Regions from separate parts of the Alsobacter sp. P4_H11 genome, predicted to be linked through region 1. Evidence: riboswitches for the same ligand, from Rfam matches in the RefSeq annotation. Region 1 holds a riboswitch; each other region holds the start of a gene.
What was found. A riboswitch is a leader RNA that binds a small molecule or an ion and turns the genes downstream of it on or off. The one in region 1 is predicted to bind cobalamin.
Positions count from the first base shown of each region.

Region 2: it holds a riboswitch for cobalamin, as region 1 does, so the genes downstream of both, bluB (5,6-dimethylbenzimidazole synthase) here and AC1DSZ_RS06625 (DUF1636 family protein) in region 1, are expected to answer to the same signal.
Region 3: it holds a riboswitch for cobalamin, as region 1 does, so the genes downstream of both, AC1DSZ_RS19480 (CbtB domain-containing protein) here and AC1DSZ_RS06625 (DUF1636 family protein) in region 1, are expected to answer to the same signal.

Region 1 is NZ_JBFUKI010000003.1:179,921-185,855, forward strand. It holds gene cobN (cobaltochelatase subunit CobN) at 1-1,589, opposite strand, end outside; gene cobW (cobalamin biosynthesis protein CobW) at 1,594-2,637, opposite strand; gene AC1DSZ_RS06625 (DUF1636 family protein) at 2,634-3,044, opposite strand; cobalamin riboswitch at 3,161-3,352, opposite strand; gene AC1DSZ_RS06630 (cobalt-precorrin-5B (C(1))-methyltransferase) at 3,400-4,515, opposite strand; gene AC1DSZ_RS06635 (cobyrinate a,c-diamide synthase) at 4,613-5,923, shown strand.
Region 2 is NZ_JBFUKI010000006.1:216,904-222,838, forward strand. It holds gene thiC (phosphomethylpyrimidine synthase ThiC) at 1-1,639, shown strand, start outside; cobalamin riboswitch at 1,683-1,862, shown strand; gene bluB (5,6-dimethylbenzimidazole synthase) at 1,906-2,616, shown strand; gene folK (2-amino-4-hydroxy-6-hydroxymethyldihydropteridine diphosphokinase) at 2,650-3,135, opposite strand; gene folB (dihydroneopterin aldolase) at 3,128-3,493, opposite strand; gene folP (dihydropteroate synthase) at 3,564-4,400, opposite strand; gene AC1DSZ_RS12620 (hypothetical protein) at 4,517-5,146, opposite strand; gene AC1DSZ_RS12625 (efflux RND transporter periplasmic adaptor subunit) at 5,344-5,935, opposite strand, start outside.
Region 3 is NZ_JBFUKI010000012.1:1,564-7,498, reverse strand. It holds gene AC1DSZ_RS19490 (penicillin-binding protein 1A) at 1-1,472, opposite strand, end outside; gene AC1DSZ_RS19485 (CbtA family protein) at 1,882-2,637, opposite strand; gene AC1DSZ_RS19480 (CbtB domain-containing protein) at 2,648-2,827, opposite strand; cobalamin riboswitch at 2,926-3,120, opposite strand; tRNA gene AC1DSZ_RS19475 (tRNA-Lys) at 3,263-3,338, opposite strand; gene aat (leucyl/phenylalanyl-tRNA--protein transferase) at 3,415-4,083, opposite strand; gene accC (acetyl-CoA carboxylase biotin carboxylase subunit) at 4,126-5,490, opposite strand; gene accB (acetyl-CoA carboxylase biotin carboxyl carrier protein) at 5,490-5,935, opposite strand, start outside.

The DNA.
Region 1 (5,935 bases):
TCAACGCTGTTGCGGAAGGCGGCGGGGAGTTCGGCAAAGAGGGCTTTGTAGTCGGAAAGCGAAAGCGCCGCCGCGGCGTCGGAGCCCGACGCCCGGCAGCCCTCACCCCTGCCCCTCTCCCCCTTGGGGGAGAGGGGCTCCAGGGCAGCGGCGTCGCCCGCCAGCGTCGATATCAGTCTCTGCGGATCGGGCGCCGCGCCGACCACATACCCCGCCCCCTCCAGCGCCTGCGCGATCGCGGCCACGCTGGCGGGCGTGTCGAGGCCGACCGCGTAGCCGGCGCGGCCGCCCTTGTGGGGGTAGTCGGAGAGCACGCAGGCTATCCGACGCTCCGCGGCGGGCGTCCGGCGCAGGCGCGCCCAGGCGGCGGCGCGGTCGGCCACGGCGGCGACCCGCGAGGGGTCCGGCCGATGGGAAAGGCTTGAGTATTCCAGCGCCTCGCTGCGGGCGGCTTCGGCCTTGAACGAGATCGCGCCCGCTATGATGCGGCCGTCGAGTTCGGGCAGGACGACGTTCATGGCGAGATCGGCCGCGCCAAGCCCTCGTCCGCTGTCCAGCCACGCCTCATGGCGCGCGCCGGACAGCATGGCCTGCAGCACCGGCGCGTCGGCTTCGTCGAGCACGCCGCCGCCGTTATCGGCGCGGCCCGAGAAGGCCGTGGTGTTGAGGATTACGTCCGGCTTTTCGCGGGCGATCAGCGTCGACAAGCCCTCGGCCGCCGCCGGGTCCTTGAGGCTGGACGCGTATGCGGCCGTCACCGCGAAACCGCGCTGCGCGAGCGCGTCGGCGAGCGCCGCGATCGCGGCGGTGTCGCCCGCCATCAGGACGGAGCGATAGAAGGTGATGAGAGCGCGCGGCGGGACGAGCGCAACTCTCTCCCGCGAAGCAGGGGAGATGTCGGCGGAGCCGACAGAGGAGGCGCCGGGGTTCACGCCCGGATGGCCGGCTCCGCGGCGCTCCGCCGCCCCCTCCCTGCCCTTCCCCGCTTCGCGGGAGAGGGTTCCAACCTGCGGCCCTGTAGCGACCGCGTGGGCCTCTCGGCTCAGCTCCGCGCTGACGCCCATGGCCGGCACAGTCTTGGGTTCATCCCAAGGCCTCCCCGCGCCGATGGTTGACGACAGGAAACCCAGGCAGCTGGCGAGGTTCTCGGGGCCGCCCTCGTGGAACCAGCCCCAGAGGCGACGCAGGTCCTCGGGCGGCAGCGTCGAGGCGGTGTCCAGGCGTTCGTCCTGCCGGTAATCGCCCGGAACCACGGCGAGGTGGAACCCTTGCTGGCGCGCGGCGCGGCCGAGTTCCTCGACGCCGTAGCGCCAGTAGTCGAGCCCGCCGAGCAGCCGCACGAGCACGAAGCGCGCCTTCGCGGCGACGTTGGCGACGTAGAGGTCGACCGAATAGGGATGCTTCAGCTGCGCCAGCGGGGCGATGCGCAGGGTGGGGTACCGGTCCCGCCCGGCGTCCCAGGCCCGGGCGAGCGCCGTCATGTCGCTGTCGGTGAAACTCAGGAACACCAGCTCCGCAGGCGATTGCGCAAGATCGACCGCGGCTTCAGCCTCGTCGAGCGTGCGCGTCTCGGTGCGGAGCAGGTGCATGGCGTCAGGCGGCCAGGGCCGCCTCGATGGCGGCGCGGTCGATGCCCTTTTCGCCGATCACGACGAGGCGGCTGCGGCGCCGCTCGCCCGTGGTCCAGGCGCGATCGAAATGGTGGCGGAAGCGCGTGCCGACGCCCTGCACGAGGAGCCGCATCGGCTTGCCGGACACCTCCATGAAGCCCTTCATGCGCAGCACGTCGTGCTGTTCGGCCACGGCGGCGAGCCGCGCCACCAGGGCGGCCGGATCCGCGACCGCGGGCAACTCCACCACGAAGCTGTCGAAGTCGTCGTGGTCGTGGCCTTCCTCGGCGTCGTGGTGGGACAGGCGCTGGGCGAGATCGTCCTCGGCGGCGGCCGCGATGCCGAGCAGCACGTCGGCGTCGATCTTGCCCTCGCGGGTGGGGACGATCTTCACCGCGCGCGGGATCGCGCCCGTGATCTCGGCCGACACGCGGGCGAGTTCGGCCTCGTCCATGAGGTCGGCCTTGTTGAGGATCACGAGGTCGGCGCAGAGCAGCTGGTCCTCGTAGACCTCCTCGAGCGGATTGTCGTGGTCAACGGCGGTATCTTCGGCGCGCTGGGCTAGCACCTCCTCGGGATCATCGGCGAACCGGCCGGCCGCCACGGCGGCGCCGTCCACCACGGCGATCACGCCATCGACCGTGAGGCGCGAGCGGATGGGCGGCCAGTCGAACGCCTTCACGAGCGGCTTGGGCAACGCGAGGCCGGAGGTCTCGACAATGATGTGGTCCGGCCGCTTCTCATGCGCGAGCAGCGCCTCGATGGCCGGAATGAAGTCGTCCGCCACCGTGCAGCACAGGCAGCCATTGGCCAGCTCGACGATGTTTTCCTCAGGGCAGCTCTCGACGCCGCAGGAGCGCAGTATCTCGCCGTCCACGCCGACGTCGCCGAACTCGTTGATCACCAGCGCCAAGCGCCGGCCGCCGGCGTTCTCGAGCACGTGGCGGATCAGGGTCGTCTTGCCGGCGCCGAGGAAGCCGGTGACGATCGTGACGGGGACTTTGGACAATTGAGCAGGCGCGGTCATTCGGCGGCCTCAGACAGGGGCGACGGGGAAGCGGCGGGCGCCGCGAGCGGGGGCGAGCGCGAGATGACGCCCTTCTTCAGCATGTCCGGGCGTTGGCGCCACGGGATCAATCCGTCGGGAGCTTCCGCATAGAGCAGCGCGCCGTTGACGATGGTCTCGGCGCTCACCTCGGCCGGAAAGTCGCCATACACGTAGGTCCACTTTCCGGCCGCCGCGAAGCCGACCGTGACGGGGCGCTTGCAGACGCTAAGGCACTCCACCGGGATGATGTCGACGGGTGCGGCGCGCTGCGCCGCCAGATCGGCGACGGCGCGGTGCAGGCGCGCGCCGGCTCGGCCGTGCTGCTCCTCGAGCGGATCGTCGGCCAGCCGGCACGTCACGCAGACATGGATGGTTGTGCGAGCCATTCTCTCGGCGCTCCCGCCCGTGGGCGTCTTTCGATCGGGGCGCGACGGGACCGCACGGCGATCCCGGAGAATTCGCGGCTCTGGGCCGCACGATCCCGCAAGGCGCCCCGCCCGCAGCATCGGTTTTCGTGGTGGCAGGTCTCCTGGCTCGCGGATCGGCGCCGTGCGCCGCCTTCCCGGGTCGCCCCAGTGGCATATCGGCGCTCGGCTACCCGCTCACAGTTGCGGGGGCAGCTGCGGCATCGCCCGAGGGCTCACCGCATTCCCTATTCACCCTCATGCGAGGGACCATCACGGCCTCAGTGATAGGCGTGCGGAAGGAAGCCTGTCAATTTTTCCCGCGAGAGCGCCGGCGTCAGACCGGCCGGAACGGCGTGCGGGCGACCAACGCGCCCTGCCGGTCGAAGACCACGACGTCCAGCTCCACGCCGGAGCCGGCCAGCGCCTTGGCTGCCGTGGCCCAGGCCGCTTCGGCGACCGCGGCCCCGAGATCCACGCCCGCATTGCGCGCCAGCAGCAGCGCCTCGTTGGCGGAGGCCAGCGCGGCGGCTTCGGCGATTTGCCCCGCTGATGCGCCCGCTTCCCCGAACCGCTCCGAGAGCCAGCCGAGATCGACCTCGCCCCGGCGCGAGTGGAGATCGAGCAGCCCCTGGGCGAGCTTGGTCATCTTGGCGAACCCGCCCGCAACGGTGACGCGCTCGACCGGGTGGCGGCGGACATATTTCAGCATGCCGCCGACGAAATCGCCCATGTCGATCAGCGCGATCTCGTCCAGCCCATGCAGGCGCTGGACGGCTTTTTCGCTGGTGTCCCCCGTCGCGCCCGCGACGTGGTGGAGGCCGGAGGCGCGCGCCACGTCGATCCCGCGATGGATGCTGTGGATCCAGGCCGCGCAGCTATAGGGCGTCACGATGCCGGTGGTGCCCAGGATCGAAAGCCCGCCGACCACGCCGAGACGGCCGTTGAGGGTTCGCTTGGCGATCTCCTCGCCGCCCGGGATCGATATCTCGATCTCGCAATCGGCCGAAACGCCCAGCAGAGCGGCGGCCTCCGCGACGGCGGCGCGCATCATCTCACGCGGAACGGGATTGATGGCGGGCTCGCCGGGAGGGATCGGCAGGCCGGGACGCGTCACCATGCCAACGCCGGGGCCGGCGCGGAACGTGACGCCCGAGCCTGGCGGCCCACGGCGCAGCGTCGCGAGCACGAGCGCGCCGTGGGTGACGTCCGGGTCGTCGCCGGCGTCCTTGACGACGCCCGCGCGGGCGAAGCCTTCGCCAAGTTCGGTCACAGCCAGCGCAAAGGCGGGGCGGGAGCCATTGGGCAGCGTGATCTCGACCGGATCGGGAAACACGCCGGTGTGCAGCGCCTCGAAGGCGGCGCGCGTCGCAGCCGTCGCGCAGGAGCCGGTGGTCCAGCCCCGGCGGAGGCTGGCGACGGGCGGGATGTCCTCCGGCGGCGCGTGGCTCATGGCATGGTGGTAGCGCCTCCCGGGCGCGGCGCAAAGGCTTTGCGGCGTCGAAGCGCTTGCCGGGTTTTCGGATTTCGCGCAGGGATGGGGCATGACCATGCCCACGCCCGGCCTCGTGATCGCGGCCCCCCGCTCGTCCAGCGGCAAGACAACAGTAACGCTCGGCCTTTTGCGCGCCTTTGCGCGCCGCGGCCTGCGCGTGACGGGCGCGAAATGCGGGCCGGACTACATCGATCCCGCTTTCCACGCCGCCGCGACGGGTCGGCCGAGCCTCAATCTCGACGCCTGGTCGATGTCGCCGGAGATGCTGGGCGGCCTCGCCACGCAGGCGACCGCGGACGCCGATCTCGCCTTTTGCGAGGGGCTGATGGGCCTGTTCGACGGCGTGCCGGCCGCGCCCGGGCGGTCCGGCTCGTCGGCGGACGTGGCGGCCGCGCTGGGCTGGCCGGTGCTGCTGGTGCTGGACGTGAGCGGCCAATCGCAGTCGGCCGCCGCCATCGTGAAGGGCTGCGCGGTGTACGACCCGCGGATCCGGCTGGCCGGGGTGGTGATCAACAAGGCGGGAAGCGCCCGGCACACGCGGCTGGTGACGGACGCCGTGCGAGCGCTGGACATCCCGGTGTTCGGCGCCCTGCCCCGCTCGGAAGCCGTCAGCCTGCCCGAGCGCCATCTCGGCCTCGTGCAGGCCAGCGAGACGAGCGGCCTCGACAGGCTGCTGGACGGCATGGCCGACATGGTGGAGGCGCATCTCGACCTCGACGCCATCCAGGCCGCCGCCGCGCCGCTGCGGGCTTTCGGACCGGGCCGCGTCGCCCTGCGGCCGCCGGGCCAGCGGATCGCGCTGGCGCGGGACGAGGCATTCTCGTTCATGTACCCGCATCTGCTGCAGGAATGGCGGGCCGCCGGAGCCGAGATCGTCCCGTTCTCGCCGCTGGCCGACGAAGCGCCCGCGGCCAATTGCGACGTTTGCTGGCTTCCGGGCGGCTATCCGGAACTGCATGCGGGCCGGCTCGCGGCAGCCACGCAGTTCCTGGATGGGCTGCGCGCTTTCGCGGAGCACAAGCCCGTCCACGGCGAGTGCGGCGGCTACATGACACTCGGGCGCGTACTGACGGACGCCGCCGGGGTGGACCACGCGATGGCGGGGCTGCTCTCCGTGAGCTCCAGCTTCGCGAAACGCAAGATGAACCTCGGCTACCGCGCCGTGACGCTGGCGGCCGATGGAGTGCTCGGCCCAGCCGGCACGAGATTGCGCGGGCACGAGTTCCACTATGCGAGCGTGACGGATCTCGGCGGCGACGAACCCTTCGCACTCGCGGGCGACGCCTACGGCTCGGAGCCGGCGCCCTCCGGCAGCCGCAGGGGCCGGGTGACAGGATCCTTTTTCCACGCCATCGCGCAGGAGTAAGCTCGCCCGGGA
Region 2 (5,935 bases), on a different contig from region 1:
CGTGATCGATCTGGCTGCCGGCCTGCCCGAGGCTCGCTCTCTCTGGCTTTCGATCCGTCCCGGCCTCGTCGCCGCCCAGCCCCGAGCCGTCCGGCCCGAGGACAATGGGTCCGTCTCGGCCGACGCGCTCGCCCCGGCTTGCCCAGCCGAACGGCGGGTCCTGACCGGAACTCCGGGCGCCCTGGTCACCCAATACGAGTTCGCCCGGGCCGGAATCATCACGGAAGAAATGCGCTATGTCGCCGCCCGCGAAAATCTCGGCCGCGAGCTGCCCCTGGCGGGCGCGGAAGAAGCGCTCGCGCACGGCGAAAGCTTCGGGGCCGCCATTCCGGCCCATGTCACCCCGGAATTCGTCAGGCAGGAGATCGCCGCCGGGCGCGCCATCATCCCGGCCAACATCAATCACCGCGAGCTCGAGCCGATGATCATCGGCCGCAACTTCCTCGTGAAGGTGAACGCCAATATCGGCAACTCGGCCGTGACGTCGTCGGTCGCCGAAGAGGTCGAGAAGATGGTCTGGGCGATCCGCTGGGGCGCCGACACCGTCATGGACCTCTCCACCGGCCGCAACATCCACAACACCCGAGAGTGGATCCTGCGCAATGCGCCGGTTCCGATCGGCACCGTCCCAATCTACCAGGCGCTCGAGAAGGTGCACGGCGATCCCGCCAGGCTCGACTGGGAGGTGTTCAAGGACACGCTGATCGAACAGGCCGAGCAGGGCGTCGACTATTTCACGATCCACGCCGGCGTGCGGCTCGCCCACGTGCCGCTCACCGCCCGGCGGGTCACCGGCATCGTCTCGCGCGGCGGCTCGATCATGGCGCGCTGGTGCCTTGCCCATCATCGCGAAAGCTTCCTGTACGAACGCTTCGACGAGATCTGCGCCATCATGCGGCGCTTCGACGTGTCGTTCTCGCTGGGTGACGGCCTCCGTCCGGGCTCCATCGCGGACGCCAATGACGCCGCCCAGTTCGCCGAGCTCGACACCTTGGGCGAGCTCACGAAGGTCGCCTGGCGCGAGGGTTGCCAGGTCATGATCGAGGGCCCCGGCCACGTGCCGATGCACAAGATCAAGGCCAACATGGACAAGCAGCTCGCGACCTGCGGCGAAGCGCCCTTCTACACGCTCGGGCCACTGACGACCGACATCGCGCCCGGCTACGATCACATCACCTCCGGCATCGGGGCGGCCATGATCGGCTGGTTCGGAACAGCGATGCTCTGCTACGTCACCCCGAAGGAGCATCTTGGCCTGCCCAATCGCGACGACGTGAAGACCGGCGTGATCACCTACCGGATCGCCGCCCACGCGGCGGACCTCGCCAAGGGGCATCCGGCGGCGCAATTGCGCGACGACGCCCTGTCCCGCGCCCGGTTCGAATTCCGCTGGGAGGATCAGTTCAACCTGTCGCTGGATCCCGACACCGCCAGGGAGTTCCACGACGAGACCTTGCCGAAGGACGCGCACAAGGTCGCGCATTTCTGCTCGATGTGCGGTCCGAAATTCTGCTCGATGAAGATCAGCCAGGACATCCGGGCCGACACCCTCGCGGAGGAGGAACGCCAGAAAGGCCTCGCCGCCAAAAGCGCCGAGTTCGTCGCCTCGGGGGCGAGCCTCTACGTGCCGCAAGGGTGAGACGCGCAGCCGGGGCTGCGCTGGCGCGCAGCTCCGGCGCGTGGCATCATCGGTCCGTTCAGGAGCCCGAACACTCGGGAGAATCGGGAAGGCGGTGAAACTCCGCCACGTGCCCAACGCTGTAAGGGGGACCGCTTTCGCTGGATGCCACTGGCTTTTGCCGGGAAGGCGCGGAAACGGGACGATCCCAAGTCAGAAGACCGGCCTGAACCCATAGGGCACGCTCGCGGACGGAGCGCGGCCAGCTTCGATCTGTGAGGGGAATCATGGACGCGAATGGGCTGTTCTCCGACCAGGAGCGCACGGCCGTATACGACTGCATCTTTAATCGGCGAGACGTGCGCGGCGAGTTCCTGCCGCGCCCGGTACCGCCCGAGGTGATCGGGCGCATCTTGCGAGCGGCGCACCACGCTCCGTCCGTCGGCTTCATGCAGCCGTGGGACTTCATCGTGGTGAGCGATCCCGCCATCAAGGCCGCCCTTCACGAGGCGTTCACGGAGGCGAACAATGAAGCCGAACGGCGCTTCGATCCCGTGCGGGCGCGGGCCTACCGAAACCTGAAGCTGGAGGGCATCCGCGAGGCGCCGATCGGCGTCTGCGTGACGTGCGACCGGAACAGAGCGGGGCCGGTGGTGCTGGGGAGGACGCACCAGCCTGACATGGACATCTACAGCGCCGTCTGCGCCGTCCAGAACCTGTGGCTGTCCGCCCGGGCCGAAAACGTGGGCGTGGGTTGGGTGAGCATCATCAAGTCCGAACGGCTCCGCTCGATCCTGGGGATCCCGGATGAGATCGTGCCGGTGGCTTATCTCTGCCTCGGCTATGTCAGCACGTTCAACAAGGAACCCGATCTCCAGGCGGCAGGCTGGGCGAAACGGGCCGAGCTGCCGGCGCTGGTCTCCTTCGATCGGTGGGGAGCTCACGATGAAAATAATCCAATCTTCAACGCCGCGCGGGCGAAAGCTCGCCGACCCTGACCGTCGCCGGGCGATGGGCTCGCGCCGGCGAGCTCATCCCAGTCGCCGGATTCCCGACGCATCCAGGCGCGCGAGGGCCTGTGCGACGGACGTTCCCCCGATCAGCAGGTCCGGGCTGATCTCGGCCAGTGGCGCGAGAACGAAAGCGCGGTCCATCATGCGGGGGTGCGGAAGGGTGAGATCGGGGCCTTCCAGAACGACGCCCTCGTAGGCCAGAATGTCCATGTCGATCAGCCGTGGACCCCAGCGCTCGACGCGCACGCGGCCCATGTCATGCTCGATCGCAAGAAGCAGGTCCAGCAGCTGCCGCGGGCCCAGATCGGTCTCGATCTCCGCGCAGGCGTTCACGAACCAGTCCTGCGCAACCGGCCCCCAGGGAGGAGTGCGGTAATCGCCGGAGCGCGCGATCACGCGCACCTCCCGGTCGGCCAGCCGGCGCAGCGCGTCCGCGATGGCGGCGCGCTTGGCGGCCGCGTCGACGCCGATATTGCCGCCCAGGCTCAGCCACGCCCTAGCCACGGCGGCGCTCGATCTCGACCGCGACCGTATCGAGGATGTGCTGCACCGGCGCCTCCGGTTTTTCCACTTTGACCGTCACGGCCTGGACGCGCGGGTGGGCGTCCAGCACGGCTGAGGCGATCGCTTCGGCAAGGCCCTCGATGATCTTGAAGCGGCGCTGTGTCGCGATCCCGACCGCAAGATCCGCCAGGGCGCCGTAGCATACGGCCTGGTTGTAATCATCCGCCGCGCCGGCCGGGCGAAGATCCAGCTCGCAAGTGAGCGTGATGTAGAAACGCTGGCCGAGGGTCGCCTCCTCGGGCAGCACGCCATGGCGTGCATAAACGGCAAGGCGCGAAAGGGTGACGCGGTCGGTCATGAAAGCTCCTGGCGCGAAGAACTGCTAGCTCGCGCGCGCGCATCCGGCTGGAAACATCGCGGCGCGCGGTTCACGTCGCGTTCGGGGGGTATCCCGCGCCGCCACGATCGCGCCAAAGCGCGTCGAGGGTGCGCACGGCGTCGACATGCGCTTTCACGTCGTGAACGCGGATGATGTCGGCGCCGCCCGCGATCGCAGCCGAATGGGCCGCGAGCGTGCCGAAAATCCGGCTTTTCGGGGCAACATCGTCGCCCAGGATGCGGCGCAGAAAAGATTTCCGCGATGCCCCGACCAGAACGCGAAATCCGAACGCCTTGAGTTCGGCCACGCGCCGCAACGCATCCATGTTCTGCGCCCAGCTCTTTCCAAAGCCAATCCCGGGATCGAGGATCAGCCTCTCCTCGCGGAGCCCTGCATGGCGCGCCAGCCCGATGGTGCGATCGAAGTAGCGCCGGAACTCCTCGACGATGTCGAGCGAGGGATCGATCGTCTCCCGGTTGTGCATGACAACCACGTCGCAGTCATGGTCGGCCGCCACCGCGACCATGTCCGGGTCGCGCTGGAGACCCCAGACGTCGTTGATGATGCGAGCCCCGGCGGCCAGCGCCTTTCGGGCGGTGTCCGCACGGTAGGTGTCGATCGAAATGGGGCGCGACAGCGCCGGCGCGAGGGCCGCGACCACGGGGAGCACGCGGCGCTGCTCTTCCTCCGCGCCGATCGCCTGATGCCCCGGACGGGTGGATTCACCCCCGAGATCGACGATGTCGGCGCCCTCGGCTTCGAGGTCCTGCGCATGGCGGATAGCCACCTCGGGATCAAAGAAGTCGCCCCCGTCCGAGAACGAATCCGGGGTGACGTTGACGATGCCCATGATGAGCGTGCGGGCGGGGAAGCCAGGAGGCTGCATGGCGGTCCACTCGGTCTAGACGCGCCCGCTTATCGACCCGAAATGCACCTCTGTCGAGAAGCGGCCGCAGATGTTCGCGACGGTTGCGGCGCTCGACACGCCTCAGGCGGCCGCCCTCATTCGCGAGCGTCGGAGGGCTTCAGATCCGGCGGCGGCGCTTCTGCTTCGGCCGCAAGCGCGGCTCGGAATTCACCGAGCCGGGCGCGGTAGCCCTGGGCGTCGCCATATTCCAGGAACTCGTAATAGCGCTTGTGCGGGTCGCTGATCCGCAGCGCGTGCTTGATCGGGCACCAGTACTGCTCCGTGCGGCTGCCGATCTCACGCACATACGCGATCACGCCGTTCGCATAGCTGCAATAAAGGCAGTTCAGCGCCTCGATCCAGTTGAGGTAGCTGAGGTGGCGCCGGTCGAGGCTGACGAAGTCGCTGCGCCGAACCCGCGGTATCGCGTAAGCCCGAAAGCAGACGGCCTGGTACAGGCTCGCGCACCCGTCCAGCATCGCGATCGGCACGACCAGCGAATAGATCACCGGGGCGGTCACGATCTTCACGAGGTTGGAGTGGGCCAGGAAGCTCGCGACGGTGACGCGCAGGCGTTTGTTTTCCATCGCGATCCCGTGCTCGAAGGCGACGAGCCGCTTTTTCACCGTCCAGCCGAGCACCTTGCGGCGGGCCTCGATCTCGCGATCCAGCTCTCCCTGAAGGCGCACGATCTCGCCCGCGAGTTCCCGCATCCGTTCCGTCACTGGCCGGTAGCCTTCCATCGTTGGCGGGGCGAAGACCGACGCGCCGGAGCAACCTGGCCTGGGGTCCAACGACGCCCCGCGGGCGCGCGCTGACGCATCACGGCGCGCCGCCGGACGCCGAACCGCCACGCTGCGCATGGTTGCGGCAGGCGCGCAAGCACGTTCGAGTTGGGTCCGAAGAACTGAGCGCTGCGTCGTTACCGGGTGGCGACCCGGCCGCCGTCGACGAGGCTGGTCGGGGGAAAGACCACGAGCCGATCACCCACCGCGAGCCCCTGCGCGACGGCGGCCACCTGCGCGGTGCGGCGGATCACCTGCACGGCGCGTTCGCGCGCCCGCCCGCCCTCGATCACGAACGCCGCCCAGCCGTCGCCCCGGCGGAACAGGGCGCTCGCCGGCGCCAGAATCGCGTCCTGGATCTCCGCTACCGCGATACGGACATCGACCCGAAAGGCGTCGCCGAGTCCCGACCAGCTCGGGCGCGGGCTCGTGATGTCGATCACCACCCAGACACGCTGCTCTTCCACCCCAAGCGCCGAGACCTTGGTGAAGCCCGCCGGCTCCACCAGGCGGACCTTGCCGGCCAGCGGCTCCGGTCCGCCCCAATGGTCGATCACAACGTCGGCGCCGGGCCGAACCTCGACGGCGTCCGTGGTCAGGAGGTCGACAACGATCTCCAGATCATGCGGATCGCCGAGCTCCACAAGCGGCGCGCCGCTCGGCACGACGGCTTCGCTTTCCTGGCTGAGCCGGAGCACGCAGCCGTCCACCGGGGCGGTGACGTCCCAG
Region 3 (5,935 bases), on a different contig from region 1:
CTGGAGGGCGTGTAGCCGTTGTCCAGCGCCGCCGCATAGACGATGGGCTTGAACGAGGAGCCAGGCTGGCGCTGCGCCTGCGAGGCGCGGTTGAACTTGGACTGGTCGAACGAGAACCCGCCCACCATCGCGAGCACGCGGCCCGTATAGGGATCCATGGCGACGAGGCCGCCGGAGATCTCCGGCAGCTGGCGCAGGCGGAACTGGCCGGGCTTGCCGTCGACGGGCTCCACGTAGATGACGTCGCCGGCGGCCAGCGCCTGCCGCGGGGCCTTGCGGGTCCATTTGAGGCCGTCCGGCGTGATCAACCCGGTCTCGCGCGCCTTGGCGATCGCGCCCGACGGCTCGCGCGCAGGCTGGAGGCCGATGCGGGCGCCCTCCGGGACGACGTCCGTCACCACCGCAAGGCGCCAGGGCTGCACGTCGCCAAGCGCCGGCACTTCGGCCAGGGCCGCGCCCCATTCCTTGCTGGCGATGTCGATCTTCTGCATCGCGCCGCGCCAGCCATGCGCCTCGTCGTAGCGCACCAGCCCGTCCGCGAGCGCCTTTCGGGCCATGACCTGGATCTTCGGGTCGAGGGTCGTGCGCACGGACATGCCGCCCTCGTACAGGGCCTTTTCGCCAAAACGGTCCGCGATCTCGCGGCGCACGTCCTCGGCGAAGAAGCCCGCAGCGTAGGTGTTGGGCGAAAGCGACCGCGGGTTCACGTCGAGCGGCTCGGCCTTGGCCTTGTCGCCGTCCTGCTTGCTCACATAGCCGTTCTCGACCATGCGATCGATGACGTAGTTGCGGCGCTCGGTGGCGGCTTCGCGGAAGCGGAAGGGATTGTAGTTGTTTGGGCCTTTCGGCAGCGCCGCCAGATAGGCGACCTCGGCCAGGGTCAGCTCGTGGACGGACTTGCCGTAGTAGTTCAGCGAGGCGGCCGCGATGCCGTAGTTGCCGAGGCCGAGATAGATCTCGTTGAGATAGAGCTCGAGGATCTTATCCTTGGTGTAGGTGTTCTCCATCTTCAGCGCCAGCAGCACCTCCTTGATCTTGCGATCGAAGGTCTGCTCGCTGGTGAGCAGGAAGTTCTTCGCCACCTGCTGGGTGATCGTGGAGGCGCCCTGCGGGCGGCGGCCCTGGTCGCGCTTGAAGTAGTACAGCGCCGCGCGGGCGATGCCTTCCGGATCGACGCCCTGGTGCTTGTAGAAGTTCTTGTCCTCGGCCGACACGAAGGCCGCGATCACCAGCTTGGGGACCGACTGGATGGGGATGAACATGCGCCGCTCGCGGGCGTATTCGGCCAGCAGGCTGCCGTCGGCGGCGTGCACGCGGGTCATCACGGCAGGCTGGTAGTCGGCCAGCTGCGTGTAGTCCGGCAGATCGCGCGACACCTTCCAGAGCAGGCCGCCGACCGCGATCGCGGCCACCACGAACACGATCGCGCCGGCCGTGAACACAAAACCGATCCCGCGCAAAAAGAATCGCATCGACGCAAACCCACCTGTTCCAGCGCGCGACGGCATGCGCCGCGAATGTGGTCAAAGCGGGGAGGCGCAGCCGAAATAAGCATTGCGCAGCAACGCTTGCGCCGCTTTTGCCTCGTGCTCGAACGCCTTTGCGCGGCGGCCCCTAACCCCGCTACAAGGGCGCATGGAGTGGGACGGCGCCAACGACTGCCTGGCCTTCTCGCCCCCGGGCGAGGACGGGCGATGCGTGATGCATCGGCGCGCGTTTCGGGCGCTGTTGCGGCAGGAGCCGACGCCCGCCGAGTGCCTGGCTTTCGCGGCCCGCCATCAGGCTGCGTTCTGGCTTGCGGCCCGGCTCAAAATGCAACGCGCCGGGTTGGAGCCCGGCGCGCGCTTTCACATCACCAGTCGCGACCTGCGCGGCGCGATCTCAGGCCTCGCTCTCGCTCCCGCGGAAGCGGTGGAGGAAGAATCCCGTGAGGGCGCCAAGCAGCGCCCATGAAACGAAGGCGCTGACCATCACGGCCGTCACGAAATCCCGCGCCATGGCGTCCGGAACGGCGCTTTCGGCGGCGGGCGGCTGCGGCGCTCCGACGAGGTGCGGCGCCACCAGCAGCAGAGCGCCCAAGATGCAGGGCAGCGGCGCGCGGGTGAGAGCGATCAAGCCGAGCCCCATCGCGGTGGAAAGCGCGGCCCCGATCCACCAGAATTGGCGCGCCACCACGTCGGCGGCCGGCATGCCGGGCAGTTCGGGCGGCAACCCGATGCTGGGCGCCAGCGTGAGGGCGGCGAAACCGCCGAGACCCCAGATGAGGCCTTCGCGCCAGGTGGCCGGGCGGCGGGCGATCACCATGAGACCGGCGAGGCCGAGGCCAAAGCCGATCCAGGTCACGACGTTGAACAGCGCCGTGAAGGCGTTGCGCTGGAAGCCCTCGGCCGGCTGCCACGCGGCCCCGTGCTCGTGCGGCGCAGCGGTCGCGGCGTGCGAATGCGGCGCTGCGCCCAGCTCATGAGCGTGCGGCGCCACAGGGGCTGGAGCCGTCTGCGCGGCCTCGGCCTTCTGCTCGTAGACCTCGGCCTTGAGGATCAGCGGAACGGCGCGAACCTGCTGCAGGCCCGTGACGGTGAGGCCAACCAGAAGGCCGGCCGCCGCGGCCGTGAAGACGATCGAACGAAAAACGGACATCGCCGCGCCGTCAGTGGCAGGGAAAGCCGCTGGCGTGGCGCGTGTCATGAGCCGCGTTGTGCACCGCCTCCACGTGGGCAAAGCCCGTGAAGCCGACCAGCATGACGCCGAGCAGAACCGCGAAGGCGGCCTGCAGAAGGGCGCTGGCCTTGACGGCCGGGACGTGTGACGCGACGGAAGACTGCTGCAACATGTTCTCACCCCGAGTTGCCGGCGCGGCGCATGGCGGAACGGGAGCGCCGCGTCCCTCGTGGATGCGGCCTGTCGCGAACCATCCCGGGCGCCCGCCCTTGGTTTGTCGCGACGGCAGGTCTCCTGACTTGCGGGTCGTCGCTCCGGCGAACCTTCCCAGCCCTGATGGACCAGTGGTGAACTCGCCTTCGCTCGCCGCTCACAGTTGCGGGGGCAGTCGCAGCTTTGGGCTTGCGCCCGCACTGCGTTCCCTTTCAAGCCCCGAAGGGCGCCGTCGCACGGGCAGCATAGCGGAGGGCTGCGCGGCGTCCATCGAATTGAGTGAATTTCAGGCGCGCACGCCGCGAAAAAAACACCGCCGAGCCGTGTGGATGCCGGGCGACCCCAATATCGGCGGAGGAATTCAAGCGCCTGCCGGTAAGCGCCTTGATGGTGGTGAGCGCGCTGGGACTCGAACCCAGGACCTACTGATTAAAAGTCAGTTGCTCTACCGGCTGAGCTACGCGCTCGCTCGCCCGGATGCCTAGCCGCATGGCCTCGCCCGGTCAATAGAGCGCGACGCCGCGGCGGCGAGCTCGGCGACCATCAGGCGAGGGCGTCCAGGACGTCGCGCCCCGTCGGGGCGGGCGCCTTGGGCCAAGCGGTGAAATCCGCCTCGACATTGGTGGCGGCGTCGAGCAGCCGGCGGTAGTCGCGCCGGGGCACCTCGACGGCGCCGAAGCCAGCGAGATGCGGCGTCACGAACTGGGTGTCGAGCAGGCGGAAATGACCGACCCGCAACCGGGCGACCAGATGCACCAGCGCCACCTTGGAGGCGTCCCGCTCGCGGTGGAACATGCTCTCGCCGAAGAAGGCGCCGCCGAGCCGCACGCCATAGAGCCCGCCCACGAGTCGCCCGTCGCGCCAGCACTCCACCGTGTGGGCCCAGCCGAGATCGAACAGCGCGCCGTAGAGCTCGCGGATTCTCGCGTTGATCCAGGTCTGGCGGCGATCGGGCGCCGGCGCGGCGCAGCCGTCGATGACGCCCTCGAAATCATGGTCGACGCGGACCTCGAACCGGTCCGAGCGCACCGTGCGGGCCAGCCGCGACGGCAGCTGGAAGCCGTCGAGCGGGATGACGCCGCGCTCGCGCGGCTCCACCCAGTAAAGCGCCGGATCGTCGGCGCTCTCCGCCATGGGAAAAATGCCGCACGCGTAGGCGCGGAGCAAAAGCTCCGGCGTGATCTCCGTGTCAGCGTCCTGTCGTCTCGCCATCCGCTACGGCCCGCTCCTGCGGGCTCTCGTCATCGCCAGCGTTCAAGCGCCGGTCGGATCGTTCATGCCCCCGGCTGCAAGATACTTCTCCAGCCAGTGAATATCGTAGTCCCCGTTCTGGATGTCTGGGTTACGAACCAGGGCCCTAAAAAGCGGTAGGGTGGTCTCGATCCCATCCACCACGAACTCGTCCAGGGCCCTCCGAAGGCGCATCAGGCACTCATTGCGGTTGCGTCCGTGCACGATCAGCTTGCCGACCAGCGAATCGTAGTTCGGCGGGATGGTGTAGCCCTGGTACACGGCCGAATCGACGCGCACGCCCAGCCCGCCCGGCGGGTGGAAATAGGCGATCCGGCCCGGCGAGGGCATGAAGGTGGCCGGGTGCTCGGCGTTGATCCGGCACTCGATGGCGTGGCCGTTGAGCTGGATGTCGTCCTGCGAGAACGACAGGTCCGCGCCGGCGGCCAGCCGGATCTGCTCGTTCACGAGATCGATGCCGGTGATCATCTCGGTGACGGGATGCTCCACCTGGATGCGGGTGTTCATCTCGATGAAATAGAACTCGCCGTCCTCGTACAGGAACTCCACCGTGCCGGCGCCGAGATATTGCAGCTCCTGCATCGCCTTGGCGACGGTTGCGCCGATCTTGGAGCGCATCTCGCCGTTGAGCGCCGGGGAGGGGCCTTCCTCCCACACCTTCTGGTGGCGACGCTGCAGCGAGCAGTCACGCTCGAAGAGGTGCACCGCGCCGCCGCGGCCGTCGCCCAGCACCTGCAGCTCGATGTGGCGGGGCTTCTCGAGGTACTTCTCGAGATAGACGGCGTCGTCGCCGAAGGCGGCCTTGGCCTCCGTGCGGGCGGTCTGCAGCGCGTCAACGAGGTCGCCTTCGGTGCGCGCCACCTTCATGCCGCGCCCGCCGCCGCCGGCGGCCGCCTTCACGAGCACCGGGTAGCCGATGTCGGCCGCGACCCGCATGGCCTCGTCATCATCCGTGATGCCGCCCTCGGAGCCGGGCACGCACGGGATGCCGAGGCGCTTGGCGGTGCGCTTGGCCTCGATCTTGTCGCCCATGATGCGGATGTGCTCCGCCTTGGGGCCGATGAAGTGAATGTTGTGGCTCTCGAGAATCTCGGCGAAGCGCGCGTTCTCGGACAGGAAGCCGTAGCCCGGATGCACCGCATCCGCGCCCGTGATCTCGCAGGCGGCGAGCAGGGCGGGCACATTGAGATAGCTGTCGCGCGCGGCCGGCGGACCGATGCACACGCTTTCGTCCGCGAGGCGCACATGCATGGCGTCGGCGTCGGCGGTGGAGTGGACCGCCACGGTGGCGATGCCGAGCTCCTTGGCGGCGCGCAGCACGCGAAGGGCGATCTCGCCGCGGTTGGCGATGAGGATCTTGTCGAACATTATTCGATGACCAGCAGCGGCTCGCCGTATTCCACCGGCTGGCCGTCCTCGATGAAGATGGCCGTGACGGTGCCGGCGCGGGGCGCCACGATCTCGTTGAAGGTCTTCATGGCCTCGACCAGCAGGATCTTCTCGCCCGCCTTCACGACGGAGCCGACCTCCACGAACGCCTTGGCGTCCGGCGAGGGGCGGCGATAGGCGGTGCCCACCATCGGGGACGTCACCGCGCCGGCGGGCGGGCCGGCGGCTTCGGCCTTGGCCGAGCCGGGCGCCGCGGTGGGAACGGGCGGCGGGGCCACGGTCGCATGCGGGGCGTGCGCGGGAGCGGAATACTGCACCACCTGGGGCGCGGGAAGTTGCCGGACGACCCGGATGCGCAAGTCGCCCTTTTCGACCTCGATCTCGGTCAGGTCCGTATCGGCGAGCATGGTGGCGATCTCGCGCA